One region of the Streptomyces sp. NPDC002870 genome, then DNA from elsewhere that is predicted to be linked to it. Evidence: riboswitches for the same ligand, from Rfam matches in the RefSeq annotation. Region 1 holds a riboswitch; each other region holds the start of a gene.
The links. Region 1 has a riboswitch for cyclic di-AMP ahead of ACFYWY_RS20855 (M23 family metallopeptidase). Riboswitches for the same ligand answer to the same signal wherever they lie in the genome.
Positions count from the first base shown of each region.

Region 2: it holds a riboswitch for cyclic di-AMP, as region 1 does, so the genes downstream of both, ACFYWY_RS11815 (transglycosylase family protein) here and ACFYWY_RS20855 (M23 family metallopeptidase) in region 1, are expected to answer to the same signal.
Region 3: it holds a riboswitch for cyclic di-AMP, as region 1 does, so the genes downstream of both, ACFYWY_RS06560 (M23 family metallopeptidase) here and ACFYWY_RS20855 (M23 family metallopeptidase) in region 1, are expected to answer to the same signal.
Region 4: it holds a riboswitch for cyclic di-AMP, as region 1 does, so the genes downstream of both, ACFYWY_RS07010 (NlpC/P60 family protein) here and ACFYWY_RS20855 (M23 family metallopeptidase) in region 1, are expected to answer to the same signal.

Region 1 is NZ_JBIAPW010000016.1:20,315-27,839, forward strand. Features, by position in the region: gene ACFYWY_RS20840 (GNAT family N-acetyltransferase) at 1-151, opposite strand, end outside; gene ACFYWY_RS20845 (HPr family phosphocarrier protein) at 315-596, shown strand; gene ACFYWY_RS20850 (GntR family transcriptional regulator) at 745-1,422, opposite strand; gene ACFYWY_RS20855 (M23 family metallopeptidase) at 1,601-2,371, opposite strand; cyclic di-AMP (ydaO/yuaA leader) riboswitch at 2,384-2,548, opposite strand; gene ACFYWY_RS20860 (M16 family metallopeptidase) at 2,778-4,166, opposite strand; gene ACFYWY_RS20865 (M16 family metallopeptidase) at 4,163-5,536, opposite strand; gene ACFYWY_RS20870 (DNA topoisomerase (ATP-hydrolyzing) subunit A) at 5,695-7,525, shown strand, end outside.
Region 2 is NZ_JBIAPW010000007.1:179,831-187,355, forward strand. Features, by position in the region: gene ACFYWY_RS11805 (cytochrome P450) at 1-940, shown strand, start outside; gene ACFYWY_RS11810 (transglycosylase family protein) at 1,053-1,937, shown strand; cyclic di-AMP (ydaO/yuaA leader) riboswitch at 2,225-2,428, shown strand; gene ACFYWY_RS11815 (transglycosylase family protein) at 2,432-3,106, shown strand; gene eno (phosphopyruvate hydratase) at 3,405-4,688, shown strand; gene ACFYWY_RS11825 (septum formation initiator family protein) at 4,796-5,269, shown strand; gene ACFYWY_RS11830 (DUF501 domain-containing protein) at 5,331-5,864, shown strand; gene ACFYWY_RS11835 (exopolyphosphatase) at 5,861-6,775, shown strand; gene ACFYWY_RS11840 (NAD(P)/FAD-dependent oxidoreductase) at 7,122-7,525, shown strand, end outside.
Region 3 is NZ_JBIAPW010000003.1:399,155-406,679, forward strand. Features, by position in the region: gene ACFYWY_RS06540 (RNA polymerase sigma factor) at 1-304, shown strand, start outside; gene ACFYWY_RS06545 (LPXTG cell wall anchor domain-containing protein) at 699-1,970, shown strand; tRNA gene ACFYWY_RS06550 (tRNA-Met) at 2,096-2,169, shown strand; gene ACFYWY_RS06555 (PP2C family protein-serine/threonine phosphatase) at 2,364-3,527, shown strand; cyclic di-AMP (ydaO/yuaA leader) riboswitch at 3,790-3,946, shown strand; gene ACFYWY_RS06560 (M23 family metallopeptidase) at 3,958-5,022, shown strand; gene ACFYWY_RS06565 (aldo/keto reductase) at 5,198-6,145, shown strand; gene ACFYWY_RS06570 (PrsW family intramembrane metalloprotease) at 6,142-7,497, opposite strand.
Region 4 is NZ_JBIAPW010000004.1:86,265-93,789, reverse strand. Features, by position in the region: gene ACFYWY_RS07020 (NlpC/P60 family protein) at 1-805, opposite strand, end outside; gene ACFYWY_RS07015 (hypothetical protein) at 1,195-1,548, shown strand; gene ACFYWY_RS07010 (NlpC/P60 family protein) at 1,634-2,824, opposite strand; cyclic di-AMP (ydaO/yuaA leader) riboswitch at 2,827-2,990, opposite strand; gene pcrA (DNA helicase PcrA) at 3,298-5,739, shown strand; gene ACFYWY_RS07000 (M23 family metallopeptidase) at 5,876-7,498, opposite strand.

The DNA.
Region 1 (7,525 bases):
ACTTCGACTCGTCCGAAACCTGTTCGTAGAAGCTGACCAGGCGCTCGGCGTCCTCGGTGGTGATGGGCCTGATGCGCGCGGTGCCGCCGTCGCGAAGCACCACGTCTGCTTCCCAGTGATCGGGGTAGGCGTGGTCCGGCTCGGTCTGCATGCCAGAAGCGTACGGCTCACCCACCGGTAGCGGCGGCTGTTGGCCGCGGGCAGTCTGAGGAGGTCCGACCGGCGGCCGCTCCCGGGCCGAAGGCCGGTGCGAGTACGCCGCAACCGCATGAGAGACTGGTCTAGACAACCGCTAAGACTTGAAGGGCAACACCATGGCTGAGCGCCGCGTCAATGTCGGCTGGGCCGAGGGCCTTCACGCCCGCCCCGCTTCCATCTTCGTCCGTGCCGCCACGGCCTCCGGCATCCCGGTGACGATCGCCAAGGCCGACGGCAACCCGGTCAATGCCGCCTCCATGCTCGCGGTGCTCGGCCTGGGCGCTCAGGGCGGCGAGGAGATCGTGCTCGCTTCCGAGGCGGACGGCGCCGACGCCGCCCTGGACCGTCTGGCCAAGCTGGTCGCCGAGGGGCTCGAGGAGCTTCCCGAGACCGTCTGAATCTGGCAGTCGAATTGCTCGACGGCGGAGCCGCGGCGTCCTGAATTCGGGAGATCGCGGCTCCGCTTTTTTGCGGTCCGGGCACCATGAATTCGGGCAGCATAAAAGCCGCCCCGCGAATATCTTCTCTTTGTATACGGTGCGGCTGTTAATTGCGGGCGCTTGCCGTGTTTACGGCATGTTGCGAAGTCCTCACCCGCTCGGGACGGCGCAGCCGGTGCGCGGCCGTGGCCCGCTCGGCATGCAGGGCGGTCAGCGCCCGCGCCCGTTCCACATCGCCGCGCGCCACGGCGTCCACGATCGCGCCGTGCTCGGCCCAGGACTCGATGGGCTTGGCGGGCTGGTCGATGGCGTACATCCAGGCGATCTTGTGCCGCAGCTGGGTGAGCAGGGCGGTCAGGCCGGGGCTGCCGGAAGCCTGGGCGAGCGTCTCGTGGAACCAGCCGCCCAGCGAGCGCAGATCCTCGCCCTGGCCGCGGCGGGCCCGCTCCTGCCCCAGTCTGACCAGACCGCGCAGGACTTTGAGGTGCGCTTCCGTGCGGCGCTGGGCGGCCCGGGCCGCGCCCAGCGGCTCCAGCAGCATCCGGACCTCCAGCAGGTCGGCCGCCTCCTGCTCGGTGGGCTCGGCGACGCAGGCGCCGGCGTGGCGGCGGGTGGTGACGAAGCCCTCGGACTCCAGTGTGCGCAGGGCCTCGCGCACGGGGACCCGGGAGACGCCGTAGCGGCGCGCCAGCTGCTCCTCGGTGAGCCGGCTGCCGCGCTCGAATACGCCGGAGACGATGTCGTCGCGGATCGCCGTGCATACCGAGTGCGCGGGAATGCGCATGACCGAACCTCCGCTTTAATCCGCGCGAAACGCAGCCGATTGACGCCTGTTCGGTGACTCTATTGCAGTGGGCCGGATTTTCCGATGGCCCCTGGAAATTCATGGATATCTTTTGGCCAGCGGGCCGAACGCCGAAGGCCCCGGCGGGGGCCGGGGCCTTCGTTCACTCGGGTGTCGGTCAGACGTCGACGCCGTGGGCGCGCAGGTACGCGACGGGGTTGATGTCGGAGCCGTACTCGGGGCTGGTGCGGACCTCGAAGTGGAGGTGCGGCCCGGTGGAGTTGCCGGTCGAGCCGGAGAGGCCTATCTGCTGGCCCGGGGTGACCCGCTGGCCGACCGAGACGCCGATGGACGAGAGGTGGCCGTACTGGGTGTACGAGCCGTCGTTCATCTTGATCACGATGTTGTTGCCGTACGCGCCCGCCCAGCCGGCCTCGACGACGGTGCCCGAGCCGACGGCCATGACCGAACTGCCGGACGGGGCACGGAAGTCGACGCCGGAGTGGCTGCCGGAGGACCAGAGCGAGCCGCCGGCCTTGTAGCCGGTGGTGAGGTGCGCGTCGGCGACGGGGAGCCGGAAGGAGTTGAGGCGCTTGCGCTCGGCCTCGCGGGCGGCGCGCTCCTTGGCTTCGCGAGCCTCCTTGGCGCGGGCCTCGGCCTTGCGCTTCGCCTCGGCCTCGGCCTTCGCCCTGGCGGCGGCCTCGTCGGCCTCCCGCTTCTGGGCGGCGGCCTGGTCGGCGATCTGGTCGGCGAGCGAGTCGGCGGCCACGATCTGGGTCAGGCCGGTGTCCTCGACCGCGGTGGCGCCGGGCTCGGCGGCGAGCGCCGGGGAAGCGAGGGTTCCGATGACGCCGGTGGTGGCAAGGGCCGCGACGCCCGCCATGCTCGCGCTCTTGCGCGTCAGGCGGCTCGGGGCACGGTGCTTCCCGGTGGCACGGGTGAACGCCATGAAGTGGCTGATCCTTTCCTTCCTTCTCGCCTACCGGGTTAGCTGACGGGTTCGGAGCAGGAAGGTCTCCTACGGGCTCCTCCGCACGGGTGCGAAGGCGTCCGATTCACCCCAGGGACTGATTGGGTCCCCGGCTCCCCAGGCTCGCGCCATACGGGGACTCGGCGATGGCTGTCCGATGCCGCGGGTGCGGCGGGCTACTGGCGGACAGCCGGACCGACGCTAGGCGGGGCATCTTTCATTCACCAAACAGACAGCCCCTTTTGTAGTGCATGCCACAGGGCAGACAGGCAACCTCTCCAACAAACCGGGCATAAGACAGAACCCCGGCATCGCTATGGAGGCCGGGGTTCCGATTGTCTGTTTTGAGTTGTTCGCCGAATATGGCCGATCGTCGTGCGGTCAATCAGCCCGTGACAACGGTCACTTCACCGATGCCCAGTGCCCTGACCGGCTCCTCGATCTGCGAGGCGTCGCCGACGAGCACCGTCACGAGCCGGTCCACCGGGAAGGCGTTGACGGCCGCGGCCGTCGCCTCCACGGTGCCGGTCTCGGCCAGCCGTACGTACAACTGCGCCTGGTAGTCGTCCGGGAGGGACTGCTCGACCTGGTCGGCGAGCGTGCCCGCGACGGACGCCGCCGTCTCGAACTTCAGCGGGGCGACGCCCACCAGGTTCTGCACGGCGACATCCCGCTCGGCGTCGGTGAGCCCCTCGGCCGCGAGCGTGCGCAGCACCTTCCAGAGGTCCTCCAGCGCCGGTCCGGTGTTGGGGGTGTCCACCGAACCGCTGATGGCGAGCATCGCGGCGCCCGACCCGTCGGGGGTGGAGCGCAGTACCTGGCCGAAGGCCCGTACGCCGTAGGTGTAGCCCTTCTCCTCGCGCAGCACGCGGTCCAGGCGGGAGGTGAGGGTGCCGCCCAGGCAGTACGCGCCGAGCACCTGCGCGGGCCAGACGCGGTCGTGCCGGTCCGCCCCGATGCGGCCGATCAGCAGCTGCGTCTGCACGGCGCCAGGCCGGTCCACGATGACCACGCGGCCCGTGTCGTCGGCCGTGATCGGCGGCACGGGACGGGGCGCGACGCTGTCGCCCTTCCAGGCGCCGAGGGTGTCGGCCAGCACCGCGTCCACGTCGACCCCCGTGAGGTCGCCGACGATCACCGCTGTGGCCGTCGCGGGCCGCACATGCGCCTCGTAGAAGCCCCGCACGGCCGCGGAGTCGATCCGGGCCACGGTCTCCTCCGTGCCCTGACGGGGGCGCGACATGCGCAGGGAGGCCGGGAAGAGCTGCTTGGAGAGCTCCTTGGCGGCCCGGCGGGCCGGATTGGCCGTCTCGTGCGGGATCTCGTCCAGACGGTTGCGTACGAGCCGCTCCACCTCGTTGTCGGCGAAGGCGGGTGCGCGCAGCGCCTCGGCGAGCAGGCCGAGTGCCTTGGGCAGCCGGGAGACCGGGACCTCCAGGGAGACGCGGACGCCGGGGTGGTCGGCATGCGAGTCGAGCGTCGCTCCGCAGCGCTCCAGCTCGGCCGCGAACTCCTCCGCGGAGTGCTTGTCGGTGCCCTCCGACAGGGCGCGCGCCATGATCGTGGCGACGCCGTCGAGGCCGTCCGGCTCGGTGTCCAGCGGTGCGTCGAGGCAGATCTCGACGGCCACCACCTGCTGGCCGGGACGGTGGCAGCGCAGCACCGTGAGTCCGTTGTCCAGCGTGCCTCGCTCGGGGGCGGGGAACGCCCAGGGCCTGGCCTCTCCAGCCGCCGGCTGCGGGTGGAACTGCATGGTCACGGCAGCGTCGCTCACTGGTCGGTCCCCTCGTGCTCGTTGGTCTCGTCGCTGTCGTCGCTGTCGTCGCCCTCGCCGTCGTCGGCCGAGATGGGCTCGTAGACCAGCACTGCCCTGTTGTCCGGGCGCAGCCGGGCCTTGGCGACCGCCTGCACCTCCTCTGCGGTGACGTCCAGCACCCGCTGCACGGCGGTCAGCGCCAGCTGCGGGTCACCGAACAGCACCGCGTACCTGCACAGTTCGTCGGCGCGGCCCGCGACCGTACCCAGCCGGTCCAGCCACTCGCGCTCCAACTGAGCCTGCGCGCGCTCCATCTCCTCGGGCGTGGGGCCGTCCGCGGCGAACCGCGCGAGCTCCTCGTCGACCGCGGCCTCGATCTGCGGCACCTCCACGCCGCCGGACGTCTTCACATCCAGCCAGCCCAGCGAGGGCGCGCCGGCCAGCCTCAGCAGGCCGAAGCCGGCCGCGACAGCCGTCTGGTCACGGCGCACCAGACGATTGTGCAGCCGGGACGACTCACCGCCGCCGAGGACGGTCAGCGCCAGATCGGCTGCGTCGCACTCGCGCGTGCCGTCGTGCGGCAGCCGGTAGGCCGCCATCAGCGCCCGCGCCGGGACCTCCTCGACGATCTCCTCGCGCAGCTGCTCGCCGATGACCTCCGCGAGCGAGCCGTCGCGCGGCGGCTGCTTGCCGTCGTGGGTCGGGATGGTGCCGAAGTACTTCTCGATCCAGGCGAGCGTCTGCTCCGGGTCGATGTCGCCGACGACGGACAGCACGGCGTTGTTCGGCGCGTAGTACGTACGGAAGAAGGCACGGGCGTCCTCGAGGGTCGCCGCATCCAGGTCGGCCATCGAGCCGATCGGCGTGTGGTGGTACGGGTGGCCCTCGGGGTAGGCGAGGGCGGTCAGCTTCTCGAAAGCCGTGCCGTACGGAACGTTGTCGTACCGCTGGCGGCGCTCGTTCTTGACGACGTCGCGCTGGTTCTCCATCGACTCGTCGTCGAGCGCGGCGAGCAGCGAGCCCATCCGGTCGGCTTCCAGCCACAGCGCCAGCTCCAGCTGGTGTGTGGGCATCGTCTCGAAATAGTTGGTGCGCTCGAAGCTGGTGGTGCCGTTCAGCGAGCCACCGGCGCCCTGCACCAGCTCGAAGTGGCCGTTCCCCTTCACCTGGCCCGAGCCCTGGAACATCAGGTGCTCGAAGAGGTGGGCGAGGCCGGTGCGGCCCTTGACCTCGTGGCGTGAGCCGACGTCGTACCAGAGGCAGACAGCGGCGACCGGGGTCAGGTGGTCCTCGGAGAGCACCACGCGCAGGCCGTTGGCCAGCCGGTGCTCAGTCGCTGTCAGGCCGCCGGAACCGGCCTGCGCTGTGGCCGTGTGACCCATGGGCATGTACGTCCCTTCGATCGCGATATGGAGAAGTCCTGCCACTGTATGCAAGCGCGCTGACACCTGGCGAAGTTCCGGGTCGCGGTCGGCGCTGTCAGTGGGACGGTCCACAATGGTCGGCGTCAGTTCCAGACCTGGTACGCGAAGGAGCAGCAGCCGCGATGGCCCGCCGCAGCACGAAGACCCCGCCGCCGGACGATTTCGAGGAGAGAATCCTCGACATTGACGTGGTGGACGAAATGCAGGGCTCCTTCCTCGAGTACGCGTACTCGGTGATCTACTCCCGGGCCCTGCCGGACGCACGTGACGGCATGAAGCCTGTGCATCGCCGGATCGTGTACCAGATGAACGAGATGGGCCTGCGCCCCGACCGGGGCTATGTGAAGTGCGCCCGTGTCGTCGGCGAGGTCATGGGCAAGTTGCACCCGCACGGCGACGCGTCGATCTACGACGCCCTGGTGCGGATGGCGCAGCCGTTCTCGATGCGCCTGCCGCTGGTCGACGGGCACGGCAACTTCGGCTCGCTCGGCAATGACGACCCGCCGGCCGCCATGCGGTACACCGAGTGCCGGATGGCCGACGCGACGTCACTGATGACCGAGTCGATCGACGAGGACACCGTCGATTTCCAGTCGAACTACGACGGCCAGGAGCGCGAGCCCGTCGCTCTTCCCGCCGCCTACCCGAATCTGCTGGTCAACGGCGCGTCCGGGATCGCGGTCGGTATGGCGACGAACATGCCGCCGCACAATCTGGGCGAGGTCATCGCCGCCGCCCGCCATCTGATCAAGCACCCGGGTGCGGACCTCGAGACGCTGATGCGCCTCGTCCCCGGGCCCGACCTGCCGACCGGCGGCCGGATCGTGGGCCTGACCGGCATCAAGGACGCGTACGAATCGGGGCGCGGCACCTTCAAGATCCGCGCGACGGTCTCCGTGGAGGACGTCACGGCGCGCCGCAAGGGCCTGGTCGTCACCGAACTGCCCTTCACCGTCGGCCCGGAGAAGGTGATCGCCAAGATCAAGGACCTGGTCTCTTCGAAGAAGCTCCAGGGCATCGCGGACGTCAAGGACCTCACCGACCGCTCGCACGGTCTGCGTCTGGTCATCGAGGTCAAGAACGGCTTCATTCCGGAGGCCGTGCTGGAGCAGCTCTACAAGCTGACGCCGATGGAGGAGTCCTTCGGCATCAACAATGTGGCGCTGGTGGACGGGCAGCCGCTCACGCTGGGGCTCAAGGAACTGCTCGAGGTCTACCTCGACCACCGCTTCGAAGTCGTGCGCCGGCGCAGCGAGTTCCGGCGGACCAAGCGGCGCGACCGGCTGCATCTGGTCGAGGGCCTGCTCGTCGCGCTGATCGACATCGACGAGGTCATCCGCCTCATCCGCTCGAGTGAGAACTCCGCGCAGGCCAAGCAGCGGCTGATCGAGCGCTTCTCACTCAGCGACATCCAGACCCAGTACATCCTGGACACCCCGCTGCGCCGGCTGACCAAGTTCGACCGCATCGAGCTGGAGAGCGAGCGCGACCGGCTGAACGGCGAGATCGACGAGCTGACCGGGATCCTGGACTCGGACGCCGAGCTGCGCAAGCTGGTCTCGGGCGAACTGGCCTCGGTGGCGAAGAAGTTCGGCACCGACCGGCGCACCGTCCTGCTGGAGTCGGCGAGCACGCCGCTCGCCGCGGCGGCGCTCGAGGTCGCGGACGACCCGTGCCGGGTGCTGATGTCCTCGACGGGTCTGCTGGCCCGTACCGCCACCGGCGAGCCGCCGGTGGACGAGGGCGGCAGGCGCGCCAAGCACGATGTGATCGTCTCCGCGGTGCCCGCGACGCAGCGCGGCGACGTGGGCGCGGTGACGTCGGCCGGGCGGCTGCTGCGGATCTCGGTGATCGATCTGCCGCAGCTGCCGGACACCGCTTCGGCGCCCAACCTCTCGGGCGGGGCGCCGGTCTCGGAGTTCCTGTCACTGGAGGCGGACGAGCGGATCGTCT
Region 2 (7,525 bases), on a different contig from region 1:
GTCGAAGGCGTTCACGCCGGGTCGGGTCGCCGAATTCGCCCCCCGGGTACAGGAGTTGACCGACCGGCTCATCGATGGGTTCGAGGCGAAGGGGGAGGCGGACCTGATTCATGAGTTCGCGTTCCCCCTCCCCATCTATGCCATCTGCGACATGCTCGGCGTCCCGCGCGAGGACCAGGACGACTTCCGCGACTGGGCCGGAATGATGCTGCGACATTTCAAGCCGGGCCACCCCGGCGGGCCGCGCGGCGGCGTCGCCCGTTCGGTGAAGAAGATCCGGGGGTATCTCGCGGAGTTGATCCACCGAAAGCGGGAGGAGCCCGGGGACGACCTGATCTCGGGGCTGATCCGGGCCAGCGACCACGGCGAGCACCTCACAGAGAACGAGGCCGCCGCCATGGCCTTCATCCTTCTCTTCGCGGGTTTTGAAACCACCGTGAACCTGATCGGCAATGGGGTGTACGCCCTGCTTCGTCATCCGGAACAGCGGGAGCGGCTCCAGGCGTCACTCGCCGCAGGGGAGACCGAGCTGCTGGCCACCGGTGTCGAGGAACTCCTGCGCTACGACGGCCCCGTGGAGCTCGCCACCTGGCGGTTCGCCACCGAGGAGCTCGTCGTCGGCGGGCAGCGGATCGCGGCGGGCGATCCCGTGCTGGTCGTACTCGCCGCCGCCGACCGGGACCCGGAGCGGTTCGCCGACCCGGACACCCTCGATCTGTCCCGGCGCGACAACCAGCACCTCGGATACGGGCACGGCATCCACTACTGCCTCGGCGCGCCGCTCGCGCGTCTTGAGGGGCAGACCGCGCTCGCCACGCTGCTCAGGAGAATGCCGGACTTGCGGCTTGCGGGTGATCCAGCCGATTTGCGGTGGCGTGGGGGTCTCATTATGCGCGGATTGCGCACTCTGCCGGTTGAGTTCACCGCTCGACAGAACTGACGCATTGTCAAGTCTGTGACTTTCACGTGATCTCCGCTGCATCGACTTGTGACTTACGTTCGATTGCGGCTACGTTCACCGTCGTCTCAGCAGTCGCGTGAAAGGCAACCGCATGCGTTCCGGGAACGGGCGACACCGCCGACCTCGTCAAGCTCCGGCCATTGTCGTCGCGGCAGGGGTGACGGGATCGGCCATCGCGATCCCCCTTCTCGGCGCCGGATCGGCCTCCGCCGCCGACGCCTCCACGTGGGACCGCGTCGCGGAGTGCGAGAGCGGCGGCATGTGGAGCGCCGACCTCGGCAACGGTCACTACGGCGGGCTGCAGTTCTCGCCGGAGACCTGGCAGGACTTCGGTGGTACGGCGTACGCGCCCCGCGCCGACCTTGCCAGCCGCTCGCAGCAGATAGCGGTCGCCGAGAAGGTCCTCGACGCGCAGGGCCCCGCGGCGTGGCCCGGCTGCGCGGCACTCGCCGGGCTGAAGAACGACGGCGCCGCGACCGGCGTCGACCCGGGCGTCGCGCCGTCGCCAGAGCAGAGCGCCCCGGTCGAGTCGCTCGTACCCACGAAGCCCTCGGCTCAGCCCACCACGGCGGCGTCTGCCGAGCCGTCCGCGGATCCGGCCGAGCCCGCCGAGCCGGCGAACACGGACGGGACGCCGGACGCCGACAGTGGCGGCAAGCACCGTGGCGAGGCCGCCCCGGAGGAGACCGAGCCGGGCAATACGGACAATGAGCGCGAAGCGGGGCGTCATGCCTCGCGAGGTGACGGTTCGGCACGCGACAATGCGGGCAACCCGGATGAGGTGGGCGAGGCGGGCAAAGCGGACGCCGCACCCGGCGAATACACCGTCCGGCCGGGCGACAGCCTGTGGACCATCGCCGACAAGCAGAAGCTCTCCGGGGGCTGGGCCGAGCTCTATGAGGCGAACCGGGGGACCGTCGGTGCCGACCCCGACCTCATCCTTCCTGGCCAGAGCCTCGATGTGGACCTGAAGTAGGGGTAATTCGCTGGCAGTTCACGGCCAGTTCGCGGGCTTATGTCCGAGTCTGTGCAAGTGAGACATGAGTCTCTTTGTCCCAACTGCCGTGACTTGCCCGGCGGAACCACTCATTCCGCCCCTCACCTGCGAAAACGGTAGTGGCCGGAGTGGCGAGATGGGCGATTTCTCCCCGATGTTCCTCCTTTGAACATCGGGGAGAGGTGTGTTTACGGTCTGAACCGCTCGCCACCGCGGGCGCCGCTGACCGTCACGCCAAATCCTGCCGACGGCCGGGGGAGCAGTCGTCGCGCAGAGCGCCGAAGGCAGGAGCGGGGGACCCAAGGTAAGCGCCGGCCCCGGCCGTTGAGATCGACGGCTCCAACCGGCTTGGGGTGAAGTCGCGCACGACGCGCGGCCGGGCAACTCGTCCCCTGGTTCCTAACGGAACCGGGGACTCTTCATCGGCCCGAACCCGACAGCTCACCTCGTAGGCGTCGGTGAGGAGAAGTTCCATGCTGCTTTCCGGCAAGGGCAAGCACCGTCGCCCGTCCAAAGCCACTCGTTTCGCCGCGATCGCCGGCGTCACCGGCGCGGCCGTCGCCGCCCCGCTCCTCGGCGCCACCTCGGTGTCCGCCGCGACCGCCTCCGAGTGGGACCAGGTCGCCCAGTGCGAGTCCGGCGGCAACTGGTCCATCAACACCGGCAACGGCTACTACGGCGGCCTGCAGTTCTCGGCCTCCACCTGGGCCGCGTACGGCGGCACGCAGTACGCCGCGAGCGCTGACCAGGCCTCCAAGACCCAGCAGATAGCGGTCGCCGAGAAGGTCCTGGCCGGCCAGGGCAAGGGCGCATGGCCGAACTGCGGCGTCAACCTGTCGGGCGCCGCGTACGACGGCGGCTCCGCCGCCGCGGCCACCACGCCGCCGGCGCAGCCGGAGCGCGCCGAGGTTCCCACCACCCGCTCCGAGCGCCCCGCCGCCCCGGCGAAGTCCGCGAAGCCCGCCGCGAAGGCCAAGAGCTTCAAGAAGGGCGACGGCGAGTACAAGGTCAAGGCCGGCGACACCCTCGGCAAGATCGCCGAGACCGAGAAGGTCAAGGGCGGCTGGCAGAAGCTGTTCGACCTCAACAAGGACATCATCGACGACGCGGACGTCATCTACCCGGGCCAGCAGCTCCACCTGAGCTGACCCGGCTCCGCCCGAGCCGGCTGACCCCCCGGCTCCGCCCGAGCTGACCCCCGGGCCCCAGAGCACCCCGGTCCGGCGCGCTTTCCCCCGAACGCGCCGGGCCGGGGTTCTGCCTTGTCACTGCCTGTTCATGCCCTTTTCCGTCCCAGCGGGCGGGCACCGGCCGACCGATGCCCCGGAGCCGGTTAGGCTCTTGTCGCAAGGCCGAGGAGACCCTGCACTGCGCTGCACTGCGCTGCACTGCTGGCGTCCCACTGCTTGCGTCACATTTAGCGTCACATCCCAGAAGGAGATGCTCGTGCCGTCCATCGACGTCGTCGTAGCCCGGGAAATCCTGGACTCCCGAGGCAACCCCACGGTCGAGGTCGAGGTTGGCCTCGACGACGGCAGCACGGGTCGTGCTGCTGTTCCGTCCGGCGCCTCCACCGGTGCGTTCGAGGCTCTTGAGCTCCGCGACGGTGACCAGAACCGCTACCAGGGCAAGGGCGTCGAGAAGGCCGTCCTCGCCGTCATCGAGCAGATCGGCCCGGAGCTCGTCGGGTACGACGCCACCGAGCAGCGCCTGATCGACCAGGCGATGTTCGACCTGGACGCCACCCCGGACAAGTCCTCGCTCGGAGCCAACGCGATCCTCGGCGTCTCCCTCGCCGTGGCGCACGCCGCCTCCGAGGCCTCCGATCTGCCGCTCTTCCGCTACCTGGGCGGCCCGAACGCGCACCTGCTGCCCGTTCCGATGATGAACATCCTGAACGGCGGCTCGCACGCCGACTCCAACGTGGACATCCAGGAGTTCATGATCGCGCCGATCGGCGCCGAGTCCTTCTCCGAGGCCCTGCGCTGGGGCACCGAGGTCTACCACACCCTCAAGAAGGTCCTGAAGCAGAAGGGGCTCTCCACCGGCCTGGGCGACGAGGGCGGCTTCGCGCCGAACCTCGACTCCAACCGCGCCGCCCTCGACCTGATCCTCGAGGCCATCAAGGAAGCCGGCTACGCCCCCGGCAAGGACATCGCGCTCGCGCTCGACGTCGCCGCGTCCGAGTTCTACAAGGACGGCTCGTACGAGTTCGAGGGCAAGTCCCGCTCGGCCGCCGAGATGACCGAGTACTACGAGGAGCTCGTCGCCGCGTACCCGCTCGTCTCCATCGAGGACCCGCTGTTCGAGGACGACTGGGCCGGCTGGAAGGTCCTCACCGACAAGCTGGGCACCAAGGTCCAGATCGTCGGCGACGACCTCTTCGTCACCAACCCGGAGCGCCTGGCCCGCGGCATCGACGAGGGCGCCGCGAACGCCCTGCTCGTCAAGGTCAACCAGATCGGTTCGCTGACCGAGACCCTGGACGCCGTCGAGCTGGCCCAGCGCAGCGGCTTCAAGTGCATGATGTCGCACCGCTCCGGCGAGACCGAGGACGTCACCATCGCCGACCTGGCCGTCGCCACCAACTGCGGCCAGATCAAGACCGGCGCCCCGGCCCGCTCCGAGCGCGTCGCCAAGTACAACCAGCTGCTGCGCATCGAGGAGATCCTCGACGACGCCGCGGTGTACGCGGGCCGCTCGGCGTTCCCGCGGTTTCGCGCCAACTGACGCGAACTGATACGCACAGCAAGGGCTGACGCTCTCGCTTACATACGTCCCCGGCCGCGGTCCCGTACCGTGTCCGGGGACGTACGTACGTATCGGGGAGGCGGGACATGGCCGGGAAGGACCGCGACCGGTTCTCCACCACGACCAGGATTCGGCTGCTCGGCGAGCAGACCGCCGCCCGCGTCTACCGTTCGCAGAGCCGCAGGCAGGCCCGCCGCTCCCGGCTCACCGGCCGTGCGGCCTTCCTGGCCCTGGTGGTCTGCTCGCTGGCCGTCGCGCTCGCGTACCCGATGCGGCAGTACGTCTCTCAGCGCGCCGACATCGCCGAGCAGCAGCGCCGGATGTCGGACGCCAAGCAGCAGGTCGAGCGGCTGAGGGACGAGAAGGCGCGGCTCCAGGACGACATGTACATCCGGCGTCTCGCCCGCGAGCACCTGCATCTCGTGCTGCCGGGAGAGACCGGCTACATCATGATCGACCCCGAGGCCGCCGAGCAGCGCCGTACCGAAGAGGGGGCGACCGACCGCCCCTGGTACTCGAACGTCTGGGACGGCGTCGACAACGCCGACCGCAGCAAGTAGCAGGCACGCAAGCGGCAGCCACACAGAAGCACCGCTGGAACCAAGTAGAACCAAGGCAGGCATGGAAACGCCCCCTCCCACCACCGCCCCGACCGAGCCCACCGACGCGGACATCGCCGCGTTCAAGCAGCAGCTCGGCCGTCCGCCGCGCGGGCTGCGCGCCATCGCGCACCGCTGCCCGTGCGGTCAGCCCGACGTCGTCGAGACCGCGCCGCGGCTCCCCGACGGCACCCCCTTCCCGACGCTGTACTACCTGACCTGCCCGCGGGCCGCCTCGGCGATCGGCACGCTGGAGGCCAACGGCGTGATGAAGGAGATGACCGAGCGGCTCGCGACCGACCCGGAGCTGGCAGCCAAGTACCGCGCCGCCCACGAGGACTACATCGCACGCCGCGACGCCGTCGAGGTGCTCGAGGGCTTCCCGAGCGCGGGCGGCATGCCCGACCGGGTGAAGTGCCTGCATGTCCTGGTCGGCCACTCGCTCGCGGCGGGGCCCGGCGTCAATCCGCTGGGCGACGAGGCGATCGCGATGCTGCCCGAGTGGTGGCGCAAGGGCCCGTGCGTAGCGCCGTGTGAAGAAGGGGACGAGAAGTGACCCGGGTCGCCGCCGTCGACTGCGGTACGAACTCCATCAGGCTGCTCGTCGCCGACGCCGATCCGGCCACCGGCGAGCTGGTCGACCTCGACCGGCGGATGACGATCGTCCGGCTCGGCCAGGGCGTGGACCGGACCGGGCGGCTCGAACCCGAGGCGCTGGAGCGGACCTTCGCGGCCTGCCGCGAGTACGCCGCCGTGATCGAGAAGCACGGCGCGCAGAGGATCCGCTTCGTGGCCACCTCGGCCTCGCGCGACGCGTCCAACCGGGACGACTTCGTCCGCGGAGTGCTCGACATCCTGGGCGTCGAGCCCGAGGTGATCACCGGGGACAGGGAGGCGGAGTTCTCCTTCACCGGCGCCACGAAGGAGCTGCCCGGCCATGAGGAGCGCCTGGTGGTGGACATCGGCGGCGGCTCGACCGAGTTCGTCGTCGGCCATGACGAGGTCGAGGCCGCGCGGTCCGTGGACATCGGCTGCGTACGGCTGACCGAGCGGCACATCCGGCACGATCCGCCGACGCCCGAGGAGGTCGCCGCGATGCGCGCCGACATCGAGGCCGCGCTCGACCTCGCCGAGGAGACCGTCCCGATCCGCGAGGCGCAGACGCTGGTCGGCCTGGCCGGGTCGGTGACGACGGTGGCGGCGATCGCGCTCGGTCTCGACGAGTACGACTCGACCAGGATCCACCACTCGCGGATCCCGTATTCCCAGGTCAAGGCGGTCAGCGACGCGCTCCTGAAGGCCGGCCACGAGCAGCGCGCCGGGTACCCGCCGATGCATCCGGGACGGGTGGACGTCATCGGTGCCGGGGCGCTCGTACTGCTGGCGATCATGGAGCGGATCGGGGTGCCGGAGGTGGTCGTGAGCGAGCACGACATCCTTGACGGGATCGCCTGGTCGATCGCTTAGAAGCGGCCTCGGAACGAACTTCGTGAAGTTCTTCACAAGGAAAAGGCCCATGGGGACTGCTGCGGGGGGCCGAAAGGCCCCTCCGGCCCGTCCGCCCCGCCCGGCGGGGGGCATTTCGGGCGGTGCGGGGCCCGTTACGAGGGTGTGGACCGAGCCCGCTGGTTCATCCGCGGGAGGTCCCTTATGAGCAGCTCACAAGGGGTGAAGAAGGTGTCCGCCGATACCGTGGTTCCCCGGTCGGGTCATGACCTCGATCACGTGGGCCGCGCAGTGTAGCAGAGGTGTGTCGACACCTTGTGAAGGGGCTCACGAGCGACCCCCCTGAGGGGGGTGGATACTCGATGGCATGAGCACCACGGAGCGTCCCAGGATCCTCGTTGTAGGCGGTGGGTACGTAGGCCTGTACGCAGCTCGTCGCATTCTGAAGAAGATGCGCTATGGCGAGGCGACCGTCACGGTCGTCGACCCGCGCTCGTACATGACGTACCAGCCCTTCCTCCCCGAAGCTGCCGCCGGCAGCATCTCGCCTCGGCATGTCGTCGTCCCGCTGCGACGCGTGCTGCCCAAGGCTGAGGTGCTCACCGGCCGGGTCACCACCATCGATCAGGACCGTAAGGTCGCCACGATCTCGCCGCTGGTCGGCGAGGCGTACGAGCTGCCCTTCGACTACCTGGTCGTCGCGCTCGGCGCGGTCTCCCGGACCTTCCCGATCCCCGGCCTCGCCGAGCAGGGCATCGGTATGAAGGGCAT
Region 3 (7,525 bases), on a different contig from region 1:
CTGGCCGCAGATCCTCGGCCTGTACGACCTTCTCGTACGCCTCGCTCCCGAGCCGATGGCCGAACTCGGCCGGGCCGTGGCCGTCGCCATGGTGCACGGGCCCGAGGCCGGGCTCGCCGAAGTCGCCAAGCTGGAGGACCGGTTGGCGGGCCACCACCGGCTCGACGCCGTACGCGCGCACCTGCTGGAGAAGGCGGGGGACGCCGAAGGCGCACGTGCCGCTTACCAGTTGGCGGCCCGGCGCACCCTCAGCGTCCCGGAGACGCGCTACCTCCAGATGCGGGCGGCCCGGCTGCGGCCCTGACGCGGTCGGCGCAGCTCGCGGCCGACGCAGCTCATGGCCGACGCAGCTCGCGGCCCAGCGCGAGTCGCGTCCGGACCGGAGCCAACCCCCAGGTCAGCGGCGGGATTTCGCCCGGTGGACGCTGTTGCGAAGTGGTGACAGTACGGGCATTGTCCGCCCGATCTTGAGCGGTGAAGATGAGCACATCGCCGCAAGCCGGGACCGATAAGGACCGAAAAGGATCGAGCGGGACCGAAGAGGCCCGCGAGGACCGAAGAGGCCCGGACGGACGGCGATCTCTCATCTCGCTTCACCGCCTGTCGCGGCGCTCTGCCGCGCTGCTCTTTGGTACGGCCGGCTACCGCCCATCCAGCGGAAGTCCGGCCCCTAGTCGATTCCTTGGGGGGAGTCCACCATGTCCGCTCGCCTAGCCGCCGCAGCCGCGATCACCGTCGCCGCCACCGCCGGCGCCACCCTTGTCCCGCTCACCGCCGCGGCCCACGCCACCCCGGCGGGCTCCGGCAAGCCGCTCACCATCGAGCTGGGCGCCCCCGCGCCGGGCGGGCCGCTGACCCGTGGCGGGGCGAGTGAGACCTTCTCCTTCACGGTGAAGAACTCCGCGGACAAGCCGGTGGACTTCCAGCCGTGGCTGGTCGGCGAGACGGACGGCGCGAGCCCCTTCGCGGCCTCGCACCTGGTATTCGACGTGCAGCCGGTGAACGCCCCGGCGACCGACGAGTTCGTCGGGCAGCAGGGCATCGGCGCGCAGGGCCACTTCCACCCGGCTCAGCAGGGCAGGAACGCCCCCTTCTCCGTGCCCGCCAAGGGCGAGCTGAGCTGGAAGGTGTCCATCGGCCTCGGCAAGAACTACCCGTCCAACAACGGCAACCTGAGGCTCGTCGCCGCCGACCTGGCCGGGAACGCGAAGTACGAGAAGGACGACACCGTCGCCTTCGAGACCAGCCCGAAGATCAACGCCGCACCCGCCTCCATGTGGCTCCGAACCGACGAGAACGAGCCCATCAAGCCCGGTCTGTGGGGCAACGTCGACCTGTTCCACCAGCTCAAAGGCGAGGGGACCTTCGACACCGACCTGGCGACCACCCTGGAGATCGCTCCGGAGCCCGACGCCGACGGTGAGGTTCCGGAGCTGGTGATCGAGGAGTGGCTCGGCGACGGCAAGCTGGTCAGGGCCCCGAAGGTGCCCGGCCTGGACAGGTGGCAGCTGGCCGACCTCCCCAAGAGTTACTTCACCGAGAAGGGGAAGCTGCACCGCTACATCCTTCGCGTGCGCGTCATCGACTTCAAGGGCATCCAGAAGCCGGTCAAGCTCACGCTGCGGGCGACGACGTCGCTGACCGAGGGGAACACGATGCCGTTCCTGGAGGCCGAGGCCAAGATCACGGTCGCCCCCGAGCGCGGCACTGACCCGAGCGGCAAGCCGACCGTGGCCCCCTCCCCGACCGCGTCCGCCTCGCCCTCCCCGACCGCGTCCGCGACGCCGTCCGGGACCCCGTCGGCCTCCGCCACGACCTCGGCCGCGGCTGCCGCGAACGACTCCGTCACCACCACCGGCGCCCTCGCCAGCACCGGAGCCTCCAGCTCCACCTGGTACGCGGCGATCGCCGCCGCGGCCCTGATCGCGGCGGGCGGCGCGCTCACCGCACTCCGCCTGCGCCGCCGCTGAAGCAGCGCGTTGCGCCCAGCCGTGGGCGACGCCCCTCCGGAGGGCCTTCGGAGGGGCGTCAGAACAGGCTCACGCACTAAATGGAGTTGATCTTGCTCCGGATGGCGTAAGGTTGTGTTTACCGACGCGGGGTGGAGCAGCTCGGTAGCTCGCTGGGCTCATAACCCAGAGGTCGCAGGTTCAAATCCTGTCCCCGCTACTGAAGGCAGTGGCCCGGCACTCGACAAGAGTGCCGGGCCACTGTCGTATCTCCTCACTTGTCTCCCACGTCTCCCTCGCTCACGCCCGCGTCGTCCGGTTGGCCGATGGTGAGTCGCCCCCCGGCGCGGCTACAGCCAGCCTGGGAAGGGCGCGGTACCGTCCGCAGCCAGGCGGACGGGCAGGAGATGTCAGGTGGTGCACCGACAGCAGGACGGCGGCTACAGCGCTCCTCGCGTCGTCCGTGTGCTCCCCACGCTGATGATCGTCGGCGGTCTTGTCTTCGACTACTTCACCCCGCCCAGATTCACGGCCGTGCCGTTCTTCGCGGCCGCCCCGCTGATCGCCGCGCCCTTCTCCTCCTGGATCGCCACACTGCTGACCGGCATCGCGGCGACCCTGTCCGTGCTCGGTCTTCGCTACTACAACGAGACCGTGTCCGAGGTCACCTCGTTCACCGAGCTGTTCACCGTGCTCACGGTCGCCGGGCTCGCGCTGCTCATCAATCGCCTCGTACGGCTCGGTCGTGAGCGCCTCGCCTCCGCCCGGGTGATCGCCGAGGCCGCGCAGCGCGCCGTGCTGCCCGCCCCCGCCGCCCGGATCGGCGGGCTGCAGATCGCCGCGCGGTACGAGGCGGCGCAGGCGGACGCCTTCATCGGCGGCGACCTCTTCGCCGTACAGGACACGCCCTTCGGGGTGCGGCTGGTGGTCGGGGACGTACGGGGCAAGGGGGTGGGGGCGGTCGAGACGGTGGCAGTGGTCCTCGGGGCGTTCCGGGAGGTCGCCGAGCAGGAGAGTTCCCTCGAAGGGGTCGCCGCGCGTCTCGAGCGGGCGCTGGCTCGCGAGGGCACACGGCGGGACGAACTGGATGCCGTCGAGGGGTTCACCACCGCCGTGCTCGCCGAGATCCCGCCCGGCGAGGGCGTGGTGCGGGTGGTGAACCGGGGCCACCCGGAGCCGCTGGTGCTGTACGCCGACGGGGACCTGGACATCCTGGAGCCGACCCAGGCCGCGCTGCCGCTGGGAATGGGCGAGCTGGGGGCGTGGCCGGACAGCTCGGAGGCGCATCCGCTGCCTCCCGGGGCGACGCTGCTCCTCTACACGGACGGTCTCTCCGAGGCGCGCGACAAGGGCGGCGTCTTCTACGACCCCGGCCGGCGGCTCGCGGGCCGGCTCTTTCCCGGGCCGGAGGAGCTGCTGGACGCGCTCGTCGACGATGTACGACGGCATACGGGCGGCGGGACCACGGACGACATGGCGCTGCTGGCGGTCAGCCGCCCCACCGAGGCGCAGCCGGACCGCCGCAGGATCGTGCCGGTGATCAAAGCCCTTGGAGGCTCTGATCACCGAAGCGACTGAAGGCCATCGCGCGGCCATGGGCCGCCGCAGGACCGGCACCGTGCGTAGTCGAGGCGCACCCCACCGATAACATCTGATGCACTGTCAGACGAAAGTTCCGGTCCGGGTGTCGATCAAGTCGCCCGATTCCGGCCGCTTGTGTCCTGGTAAGTCCCCGTCAAAGTCGCTAATGATCACTCGGAACAGCTTGGAATACAGCCCCGGCGTCTATTAACGTTCGATAACGCAGCGCGGTTGTCCCAGTCGTCGCAAGAGACGGCACCGTGCGCACGCGCCGAATCCCGCAAGGGAACCGGGGAACCACCAATTGGGGTGAATCGGGCACCTTTTGCCGCTCTTTCCGCGGTTCGAGGCGCTCGTAGGAGACCTTCCTGCTCCGAACCCGTCAGCTAACCCGGTAGGCGAGAAGGAAGGAAAGGAGCACGCCTCCGTGGCGTCCAACAAGCCTGCCCCCGAAGCTCCCTTCGGAACCCTGGAAACTGACTTCTTCGGCAACGAACCGGCGGAGCGGGCATGGGAGGAATGGAACCCCACCGAGGACTCCGTCCGTCCGGTGCGCGGCAGGCACCGTGTCATGAAGCAGCGCGGCGGGCTCGCCCGCAGCTCCACGGTGCTCGGCGTAGGCGTGATCGCCGCGGTAGGCGCGGGGGGCATGGCCACCGCGCAGGACAAGCCGCCGGTCTCCATATCTCTTCCCGACTCGATCGCGGACAACCTGCCTGAAGCCAAGTCCCTGCCTGGCGTGGGCTCCCTGATGTCCGACGACGCGTCGGACGCCGACGCGGGGAACGTGAACGCGGCCCCGCTCACGGCGATGACCCTCGCCTCGGACTCCGGCGCCGAGGCCGGACCGGACAGCGCCGCCGGCGCCGGTGAGGCGCTGCGCGCCCGCATTCTCCAGCAGGCCGAGCAGCAGCAGGCGGAGGCCGACGCCGAGGCGAAGGCGGCCGCGGAGAAGCTCGCGGCAGAGAAGGCCGCGGCGGAGGCCGCGAAGCAGCAGACCGCGGCGGAGGCCAAGGCCGAGGCCGAGAAGCTCGCGGCCGAGAAGGCCGCGGCGGCGAAGGCAGAGGCCGAGCGGCTGGCCCAGCTCGCCAAGAGCTACGCCCTGCCCACCTCCTCGTACACCATCACCTCCACGTTCGGCGAGTCCGGCTCCATGTGGTCCTCGGGCTACCACACCGGCCTGGACTTCGCGGCCCCCACGGGCACGCCGGTCAAGGCGGTGCACGGCGGCACCGTCAAGTCGGCGGGCTGGTCCGGTTCTTACGGCTACCGCACGGTGCTGGAGCTCGAGGACGGCACGGAGGTCTGGTACGCCCACCAGTCCTCGATCTCGGTCAGCGCCGGCCAGAAGGTGACGACGGGCGAGACGATCGGCCGCGTCGGCGCGACGGGCAACGTGACGGGCCCGCACCTGCACCTGGAGGTCCACACGCCGGGCGGGTCGGGGCTCGACCCGATGGCATGGCTGCGCGGCAAGGGCCTCAGCATCTGATCGTGCGCCACAGTCCCCGGCAGCTCTGGCGCACACCCCCCGACGCCAGGGCTGCCGGCACAGCGCGTAGACCGGCACAGCGCGTGGACCGCAGCGCGCACACCGGCGCAGACCGCACACCGGCGCAGGGCGCAGAGCCGGAATAGCCCGCGCCGCCACGGTCGTTGATCCACCCATGACTTCTCTGCGAACCCTCGGCTCGTCCGGCATCGCCGTCTCCCCGCTCGCTCTCGGCGGCAATGTCTTCGGCTGGACCGCCGACCAGGCGCAGTCCTTCGCCGTGCTCGACGCGTACACCGCCGTCGGCGGCAACTTCGTCGACACTGCCGACGCCTACTCCTCCTGGGCACCGGGCAACGAGGGCGGCGAGTCCGAGACCGTCATCGGCAACTGGCTGGCCGCGCGCGGCAACCGTTCCGACGTCGTCGTCGCGACCAAGGCCGGCGCGCACCCCCAGTACCGGGGACTCTCCGCCACCACCCTCAAGGCCGCTGCCGAGCAATCCCTGAAGCGGCTGCGTACCGACTACATCGACCTGTACTACACGCACTTCGACGATCCGAGCGTCCCCGTCGAGGAGATCATCACGACTCTCGACCAGCTGGTGCGGGACGGCAAGGTCCGTGCCATCGCCGCCTCCAACCTCAGCCCCGAGCGGCTCCAGGCGTCCCTGGACTTCTCGGAGCGCGAGGGACTTGCCCGCTACGTCGCGCTCCAGCCGCGCTACAACCTCGTCTCCCGTGACACGTACGAGGGCGAGCTGCGGGACACCGCCGCCCGTGCCGGGCTCGCCGCCGTCCCCTACTCCGCGCTCGCCTCCGGCTTCCTCACCGGCAAGTACCGGCCGGGTGTGGCGGTGGACAGCGCACGGGCCGCAGGCGCGAGCAAGCACCTGGAGACCGGGCGGGGCCTGGCGGTCCTCGCCGCGCTCGACAAGGTCGCCCGGGACCGTGGCGCGCGGATCGCGACCGTCGCACTCGCCTGGCTGGCCGCACAGCCGACCGTCGTCGCGCCGATCGCCTCGGCCCGCACGGTCGAGCAGCTGCCCGCGCTGACCGCGGTCGCCGAGCTGGAGCTGACGGCCGACGAGCTGGCCGAGCTGACCGCGGCGTCGGACATCTAGCTGCGGTACGGGTTGTAGCCGCCGTAGTCGCGGTACGGCGGCGGCGTCCACACCCGGCCCGTCGCCCGTGCCGCGTACGTCAGCGCGGGAGCGGCGACGTCCTTGCGCTGCCACAGGTGGTGCAGCAGCTCCTGCTCGCGCTCCGCGAAGTCCGCTCCCGCCGCGCCGCGGTGGGCGCGGTGGCGCAGAAAGGCCAGGGACGTCGCGAACCGCTGGTACTCCGACACGGCGTGCGCGGCGGCCGGTCCGTGCGCGCGCCGGGCGACGTCACGGGCCATCGTGCGCGCCCGCATCGAGGAGAGCGCGCCCGGCTCGGCGGCGGTCAGCCAGCCGGCCGCGGCGTACGCGGGCAGCTCGGTGGATATCGTGCGCAGTTCGCGCTGCCGGGTCCAGACCGTCAGCCAGGTCAGCAGCCCGAAGACGGGGACCATGAACGCTCCGTACACGACGTAGAAGCCCCACGGGCCGAAGAGCGACGACGAGCCGTTCCACAGGGCGTGCATGCCCATGGCGAGGGCGAGGCCGAGCAGCGGCAGCAAGATCCGGCGGATGCGCTGTCGCCGGGTGGCGAGCGCGGCGATCCCGAAGCCGATGCCGGTCAGCACGGTGAAGAGCGGGTGGGCGAACGGCGACATCACGACGCGTACGAAGAAGGTCGCCGCGGTCACGGAGGCGAGCCCCGATGTGCCTATCTCCTGGTCCTCGCCGAAGGCGCTGCCCAGGTAGAGGATGTTCTCGGTGAAGGCGAAGCCGGTCGCGGTGAAGCCGGCCACGACCACGCCGTCGACGAGCCCGGTGAAGTCCTGTCTGCGGAAGATGAAGATCAGCAGGATGGCCGTGGCCTTCGCGCTCTCCTCGACGATCGGGGCGATGACCGTCGCGCCGAGCGTGTCCGCGCTCGCCGGGTCGGCGGTGGCGGTGGCTATCCACCGGGTCGCGAAGGAGTTCGCGATGATCGCGACGAGGGCGGCGGCGAACGCGCCCCAGGCGAACGCGAACAGCAGATTCCGCCAGGGCCCCGGCTCGACCCGGTCCAGCCAGCGGAAGGCCGCGGTGAGGAGCGGGACGGGAAGGGTCGCGAGGCCGAGACCGACCAGGAAGCCGTGGGTGCCGGTCTGTTCGCGTACGAGCGCGAGGATGACGAGGCCGGAGAGTGCCAGCAGGGTGATCAGCGCCCCCGCTCGTAGCGCCCTGCTGCGCCAGATCCGGGAGGCGCGGCGGGGTTTGTAGCGCCAGCGGGCACGCTCCGGCACGGCGGCGAGCAGCTCGGCGATGTGCTGCTGCTCGAACGCCGGGACTGCCGGATGCGGTGCGGGATCCGGTGCGGGGTCCTGCGGGGACGACTCGTACACCCATCGACCCTAACGAGGGCCACTGACA
Region 4 (7,525 bases), on a different contig from region 1:
GCCCGGAGCAGTCGAAGGAGGCGGGCCCGGTCGCGCCCCAGACGTACGGCTTGCCGAGCGCTCCGTAGGCGTACGCGACGGCCTGGGCGGCACGGGGGTTGGGGGCATCGAGGGAGCCGCGCGGGACGGCTGACCGGTCGGCACGCGTGTCCGCGGGGCTTTCCGCGCTGTTCGAGCTCTCGTACGAGGCGCGCTGTACGGCGGTGAGCTCGGCGAGGAGGCGTTCGGCGGCCGCGAGCTTGTCCTGGACGGTGGCCTTGTGCTGGGCGAGCTCGGTCTGCCGGGCCTTGAGAACGTCCATGCGCTCGCCCGCCTCGGCTCTCAACCGGGCGATCTCCACGAGTTGTTGGTGCACACCGCCGATGGCGTCCGCCTGCCGTGTGCCGACCCGCTCGGCGAGCGCGGCCCGCTCCAGATACTCGTCGGGATCGGAGGTGAGGGCGAGCTGCAACCCCGGGTCGATGCCGCTGGCGCGGTACTGGGCGGTGGCGATCGAACCGAGGGCGTTGCGTGAGGCGTTGAGCCGCTCAGTCCTGCGGGCGGCCTCCTCGCGCAGCCGGTCCAGCGACGCCCGGGACTTCGCGGTCTGTTCCTTGGCCCCGTTGTACTTCTCGGTGGCGGCCTCCGCCTCCTGGTAGAGCTTGTCGACCTTGGCCTTGATCTGCGCGGGAGTGAGACGGGGCTCGGCGTGCCCGGTCCCGTCGAATGCGGTGGCGGTCGCTGCGCCGGCGAGCGCGAGGGTGGCGGCGGTCCGTGCGGCGGGCCCGCTGAGCGGATGCTGCTTGGGTTTCCGGTGCGCTGCCACGAGGGCGTCCACGTCCTTCCGTCTTCCCTGTGGTCCGAGTCCGAGTCCGGCTCCGAGTCCGAGCCGAGCCAGACGCGGAGTCCGAGCCGAGTCCGACGGCGGTCCGCACAGGGGAGCGGCCCGCCGCCGGAGTTCTCGGCGGGGGTGGCCGACTGCCGCCCAGGAGCTCGGCGGCGGTGGGGAGTCGGTCACCTGAGCAAGGACGCTAAACCTGGGAGTCGTGGGAATGAGGCGTGGACCGGTACTGCCCGAAGCTGGACATGTGAGACCGCTTTCTGAGAGCGGAACTGATGGTGCCGGCCCGGATCCCCGTGGCGCTGTGACCGATGCGGCGAATGAGGCATACCTGCCTGGAGATCGGTGGTATGGGGAGGGCTAGGCTCCGCGACATGGACGTACTCATAAATGTCTTCGTCGCCCTGCACATCATCGGCATCGCGTCGCTGCTCGGCGGCTTCCTCACTCAGATGAAGGCGATGGGCGCGGGGACGGCCCGCTTCACCCCGGCGATGCTGCACGGCGCGCTGACCATGTTGATCACGGGCGTCGCGCTGGTGGGCCTGAATCAGGCGGACGATCAGCCGGTGAACAACCTGAAGGTCGGCATCAAGCTGGCGGTGCTGGTCGTGATCCTGGGCCTGGTGTACGTCAAGCGGGACGAAGAGAAGGCGGAGAAGGCGCTGTTCGGCGCGGTGGGCGGGCTGACGGTCGCGAACATCTTCATCGCGACGCTTTGGACGTGAGCGGGGCCGTGAGCCGGGCGTGAGCCGGCCATGAGAACGCCCGGGCGCCGCTGTCGGCCCCGGGCGTTCGTGCGGTGAGCCGGTCTCAGGCCGGGCGCACGCTGCCGTAGATCGGCATGTAGTAGATCGACTCCTCGCGCACGTTCGTACCCGGCTTGGGCGCGTGGATCATGTTGCCGTCGCCGATGTAGATGCCGACGTGGCTGATGTCGTCGTAGAAGAAGACCAGGTCACCCGGGAGCAGATCCTTCGTCTCGACCCGCTCGCCCACCTTCACCTGGTCCCAGGTGGTGCGCGGCAGGTCCACGCCCGCCGCCTTCCAGGCGGCCTGGGTCAGTCCCGAGCAGTCGTACGAACTCGGGCCCGACGCTCCCCAGACGTACGGCTTGCCGATCTGGGAGCGGGCGAAGGACAGGACCTTCTCGGCCTTGGCCGCGTACGTGGCGCCACCCGTGGAGCCAGTGCCGGTGCCGGTGCCGGTGCCGGTGTCCGACCCGGTGCCTGTGCCTGTGCTGCCGCCCTGGTTCTGCTCCTGCTCCTGGCGCCGGCGCTCGGCCTCCGCCGCAGCACGGGCCTCTGCCTCTTCCTGGGCCTTGGCCTCGGCCCTGCGGCGGGCCTCTTCCTCCTTCTGGCGCTCGATCGCCGCGAGCCGCGCCTTCTCCTCGGCCGTCAGCTTCGACAGCAGCGTGCGCGCCTCTGCGAGCTTCGCCTGGACGTCCTTCTTGCTGGTGCGCAGAGCCTGCTGGGAGCGGGTGAGCGACTCGAGGCTCTTCGTCGCCTCCGCTCGCTGCTCGGCGGCCGCGGCCCGCTGGGTCTCGTAGTCCGTGATGGCGCTGCGCTGACGGTCGGTCATCCGGTCCATCAGCTGCGTCTGGTCGAAGTACGCCTGCGGGCTGTCCGCGAAGATCAGCGCGGCGGTCGGGGTGACCGCGCCCGTGCGGTACTGCGCGGCCGCGTAGGTGCCGAGCTCCCGGCGGGACTCGTTGAGTTTGTCCGTGCGCTTGGCGGCGTCGTCGAGCAGTTCGTCGACCTCGCGGCGCTTCTCCTCGGTGGCTTCCTTGGCCTTGTTGTACTTCTGGGTCGCCGTGCCGGCCTGCCGGTAAAGGTCGTCGACCTTTTTCTGGACGTCTTCGACCGAGGGCTTCGGCTCGGCGGGTGCGGCGTTGGCGCTCTGCGTCGACAACAGGGTGACGGAGGCGAGGGCTGCCGTCGTGAACCCGACGGCGGGGGAGGTCTTAACGGTTCGCGTTTTGCGATGCGACGCCAAGGCCGGCATCTCCTTCTTCCGTGGACCGCCTACCGGGTTAGCTGTCGGGTTCGGGCGGAACGGAAGATCGCCCTACGGACCGGATGGGGCACGGTCCGATTCACCCCGGTTGTGCATGGTGGGTCCCCGGTTCCGAACTTCCTTGCGGAAAGCCCGAATTCGGCGCAGGCTGCCCGATGTGGCGTGGATCGCCAGGGGGATACGGGCCACCTGGGGGAGCACGCTAGCCAACTGGTGTGGCTGCTGTGAAGGTTGATGTTCGATATGTCCGATACATTTTCGTGACCTTGGTGATCGTCGGACCGATACCTTCCGCATGATGACCCGGCGACGCGGCCCGATCACGGAGGGTCGCGGGCGTCGTGCCCGGCGGGATCGCGCCGCCGTATGGCCGCTGTATGCCCGCTGTATCGCCGCCGCATCGCCGCCGTATCCCAATGCGGCGGCGAGCTGTCAGTGCGGCGGCCTAGACTCGTAGAGCGATGAGCAGCCTCTTTGACGACAGCTTCCTGGCGGACCTCCAGCCCAGCGCGGAGCACCACCCGCCGCCACCCGAGGACTCGGCCCCGGAGGAGATCCCTCACGATCTCTTCCAGGGCGCTTACGACGTCCCCCCGGCCCGGGACCCTTACCACCGCGACGGCGCCCCGCGCACCGTCGTGGACCCCGCCGCTCTGCTCGAGGGGCTGAACGAGCAGCAGCGTGCCGCCGTCGTGCACACCGGCTCGCCGCTGCTCATCGTCGCCGGGGCCGGGTCCGGCAAGACCCGGGTGCTGACCCACCGGATCGCGCATCTGCTGGGCACCCGCAGCGTCCACCCCGGCCAGATACTGGCGATCACCTTCACGAACAAGGCCGCCGGCGAGATGAAGGAGCGCGTCGAGCAGCTGGTCGGCCCGCGCGCCAACGCCATGTGGGTCATGACCTTCCACAGCGCCTGCGTCCGGATCCTGCGCCGTGAGTCGAAGAGGCTCGGCTTCACCTCGTCGTTCTCGATCTACGACGCCGCCGACTCCAAGCGCCTCATGGCCCTGGTCTGCCGTGATCTGGAACTCGACCCCAAGAAGTTCCCGCCGAAGTCCTTCAGCGCGAAGATCTCGAACCTGAAGAACGAGCTGATCGACGAGGAGACCTTCGCCGACCAGGCTGTCGACGGCTTCGAGAAGACGCTCGCCGAGGCGTACCGGATGTACCAGGCGAGGCTGCGCGAGGCCAATGCCCTGGACTTCGACGACATCATCATGACGACGGTGCATCTGCTCCAGGCGTTCCCGGACGTGGCCGAGCACTACCGGCGCCGCTTCCGCCATGTCCTGGTGGACGAGTACCAGGACACCAACCACGCTCAGTACACACTCGTACGCGAGCTGGTGGGTCCCTCGGGCCCGGACGACGACCCGGCCGAGCTCTGCGTCGTCGGCGACGCCGACCAGTCGATCTACGCCTTCCGGGGCGCGACCATCCGCAACATCCTCCAGTTCGAGGAGGACTACCCGGACGCGACGACGATCCTGCTGGAGCAGAACTACCGCTCCACGCAGACGATCCTCTCCGCCGCCAACGCCGTCATCGAGCGCAACGAAAGCCGCCGCCCGAAGAACCTGTGGACCAACGCCGGCGCCGGCGCGCAGATCACCGGCTATGTCGCCGACACCGAGCACGACGAGGCGCAGTTCGTCGCCGACGAGATCGACCGGCTGACGGACGCAGGCGACGCGAAGGCGGGCGATGTCGCCGTCTTCTACCGTACGAACGCCCAGTCCCGTGTCTTCGAAGAGATCTTCATCCGGGTCGGACTGCCGTACAAGGTCGTCGGAGGAGTGCGCTTCTACGAGCGCAAGGAGGTCCGGGACGTCCTCGCGTATCTGCGGGTTCTCGCCAACCCCGAGGACAATGTCCCGCTGCGCCGCATCCTCAATGTCCCCAAGCGCGGTATCGGCGACCGCGCCGAGGCGATGATCGACGCCCTCGCGCTGCGCGAGAAGATCACCTTCCCGCAGGCGCTGCGCCGCGTCGACGAGGCGTACGGCATGGCGGCCCGCTCCGCCAACGCCGTCAAACGGTTCAACGTGCTGATGGAGGAGCTGCGTACGGTCGTCGAGTCGGGCGCCGGACCGGCCACCGTGCTCGAGGCCGTCCTGGAGCGGACCGGCTACCTCGCCGAATTGCAGGCGTCGACCGATCCGCAGGACGAGACGCGCATCGAGAACCTGCAGGAACTGGCCGCCGTGGCCCTGGAATTCGAGCAGGACCGCGCCGAGGAGGAAGGCGCGGGCACGCTCGCCGAGTTCCTGGAGAAGGTCGCGCTCGTCGCCGACTCCGACCAGATCCCGGACGAGGACGAGGACGGTTCCGGCGTCATCACGCTGATGACGCTGCACACGGCGAAGGGCCTCGAGTTCCCCGTGGTGTTCCTGACGGGCATGGAGGACGGCGTCTTCCCGCACATGCGCGCCCTCGGCCAGGCGAAGGAGCTGGAGGAGGAGCGGCGCCTCGCGTACGTCGGCATCACGCGCGCCCGCGAGCGCCTCTATCTGACGCGGTCGTCGATGCGCAGCGCCTGGGGTCAGCCCTCGTACAACCCCCCCTCGCGCTTCCTGGAGGAGATCCCGGGACAGCACCTGCAGTGGAAGCGGACCGGTCCGATGGCTGCGCCCGCGGGTCCGACGTCCGGCATCGCCTCTTCGCTCTCGTCCTCGCGTTCACGCGCGGGCGGCGCTGCTTCGGGCTTCGCCACGCGGCGTACGACCGACAAGCCGGTGATCTCGCTGGTGGTCGGAGACCGGGTCACGCACGACCAGTTCGGCCTGGGGACCGTGGTGGAGGTGACGGGGTCGGGCGCGGACGCGCAGGCGACGATCGACTTCGGGGACACCAAGCCGAAGCGGCTGCTGCTGCGGTACGCGCCGGTCGAAAAGCTCTGATCGGTGCTCTGGCCGGTGCCCTGAGCGGGCTCTGGTCCGTGGGCTGCCCTGATCCGTGCGCTGAGCGGGGCTCTGGCTCCGTGCACTGAGCGGGCTCTGGTCCGTGCGCTGCCCTGATCCGTGCTCCGAGCGGTCTTTACGTCGGGTCGAGGCCGTGGCTGCGAAGCCACGGCAGCGGGTCGATCGCCGAGCCGCCGCCGGGCCGTACCTCGAAGTGGAGGTGCGGCCCCGTGGAGTTGCCGGAGTTGCCGGAGTACGCGATGACGTCACCGGCCTTGACCGAACCGGAGCGGATCTTGGTGCTGCTGAGGTGGCAGTACCAGGTCTCGGTGCCGTCGGACGAGGTCACGATGGCCATGTTGCCGTAGGCGCTGTTCCACTGCGTACGGACGGTGCCGTCGGTCGCGGCCATCACCTCGGTGCCGTACGACACCGGGAAGTCGATGCCGGTGTGCACGGACATCCAGTTGACGCCGGCCTGCCCGTAGTACGCGCTCAGGCCGTCTCGTTTCACCGGCAGCACGAACTTGGGGCGCAACGCCTCGCGGCGCTTGGCCTCATCCTCGCGCTTCTTCTTCTCCGCCTCCTGGCGCGCCTTCAGGTCGAGGCGTTCCTGGGTGCGCGACGCGCGGTCGCCGAAGTCGCGGGCGTCGGCGCTGAGAGCGGCGAGCTGCGTGTCCATCTTGTTGTTGGCCGCGATCGCCTTGGGGGAGGACGGATCGGCCGCCTCCACATTGCTGTCGCCCTTGGTGTCGCCGCTGGCGCCGAGGCTGCCGACGGAGGCGGCGGCGATGCCGGCGACGCCCATCACACAGGCGGAGGGCACGGCGACGGTGAGGAGCGCGGAGCGCTTCGCGGGGGTACGGCGACGGCCGCGGGACCCGCCGGAACGGCGGACGGGGCGGGGGATGACGGCGGCGAGAGGTTCGGCTTCCGGGGCGAGCTCGAACTCGCCGTCGAGTTCGGCTTCCGCTTCGGGGTCGGCCTCGAGTACGGCCTCGTGCTCGGGCTGGGCCTCGGGTTCAGGCTCGGCCTCGTACTGGTACTCCTCGTACTCGTACGTGAGGTCCGGCTGGGACTCCGGCTGGAAGTCCGGCTGGAAGTCTGCCTGGAACTCCGCCTGGTATTCGGTGGTGGGGTCGGCGGGCGCCGCGGGGCTGAAGTCCTGGTCCGGGATGAACTCATGCTCCGGCGTGAACTGTTGCGGTACGTGCGGTACGACGCCTTCCGCGCCCGTGTTCCAGGCGGTGGCGTCGTAGGTGCCGGTGTCGAAGGCGGGCGCTGTCCACTGCCCGGTGGCGTCGTAGGCGAATGTGGCCGCGGCGGTTTCGTACTGACCCGTCTGCGCGGTCTGATTCCACGCGGCTGCGTCCCACTGGCCCGTGGTGTCGTACTGGGCCGCGGCGGTGTCGTAGTGGCCGACAGCGTTGTACTGGGCGGTGGCGTCGTACTGGGCGGTGCCGTCGTACTGGGCGGTGGCGTCGTACTGGGCGGTGCCGTCGTACTGCGCGTGAGTCTCGTAAGTCTCGTACTGCGGGAATTGCTGCGGCTGCTGCGGCTGTTGTGCCTGCTGCGCGGCGTAGACGTCGTAACCGGAGGTTTGGTGCGACCCGGTGTCCCACTGGGTGGTGTCGTACTGGCCGCTGTGGCCGGCTTCGTAACTGCCGGGAAGCGCACCGAAGAGCGGGTCGGTGTCGAAGCTGCCAGTGGCGTAGCCGTCGTAATCGACGTACCCGGCGTGGGCGTGCTGGTCGTTCACCAACTTCTCTCTCGCCTCGGCAGCAGG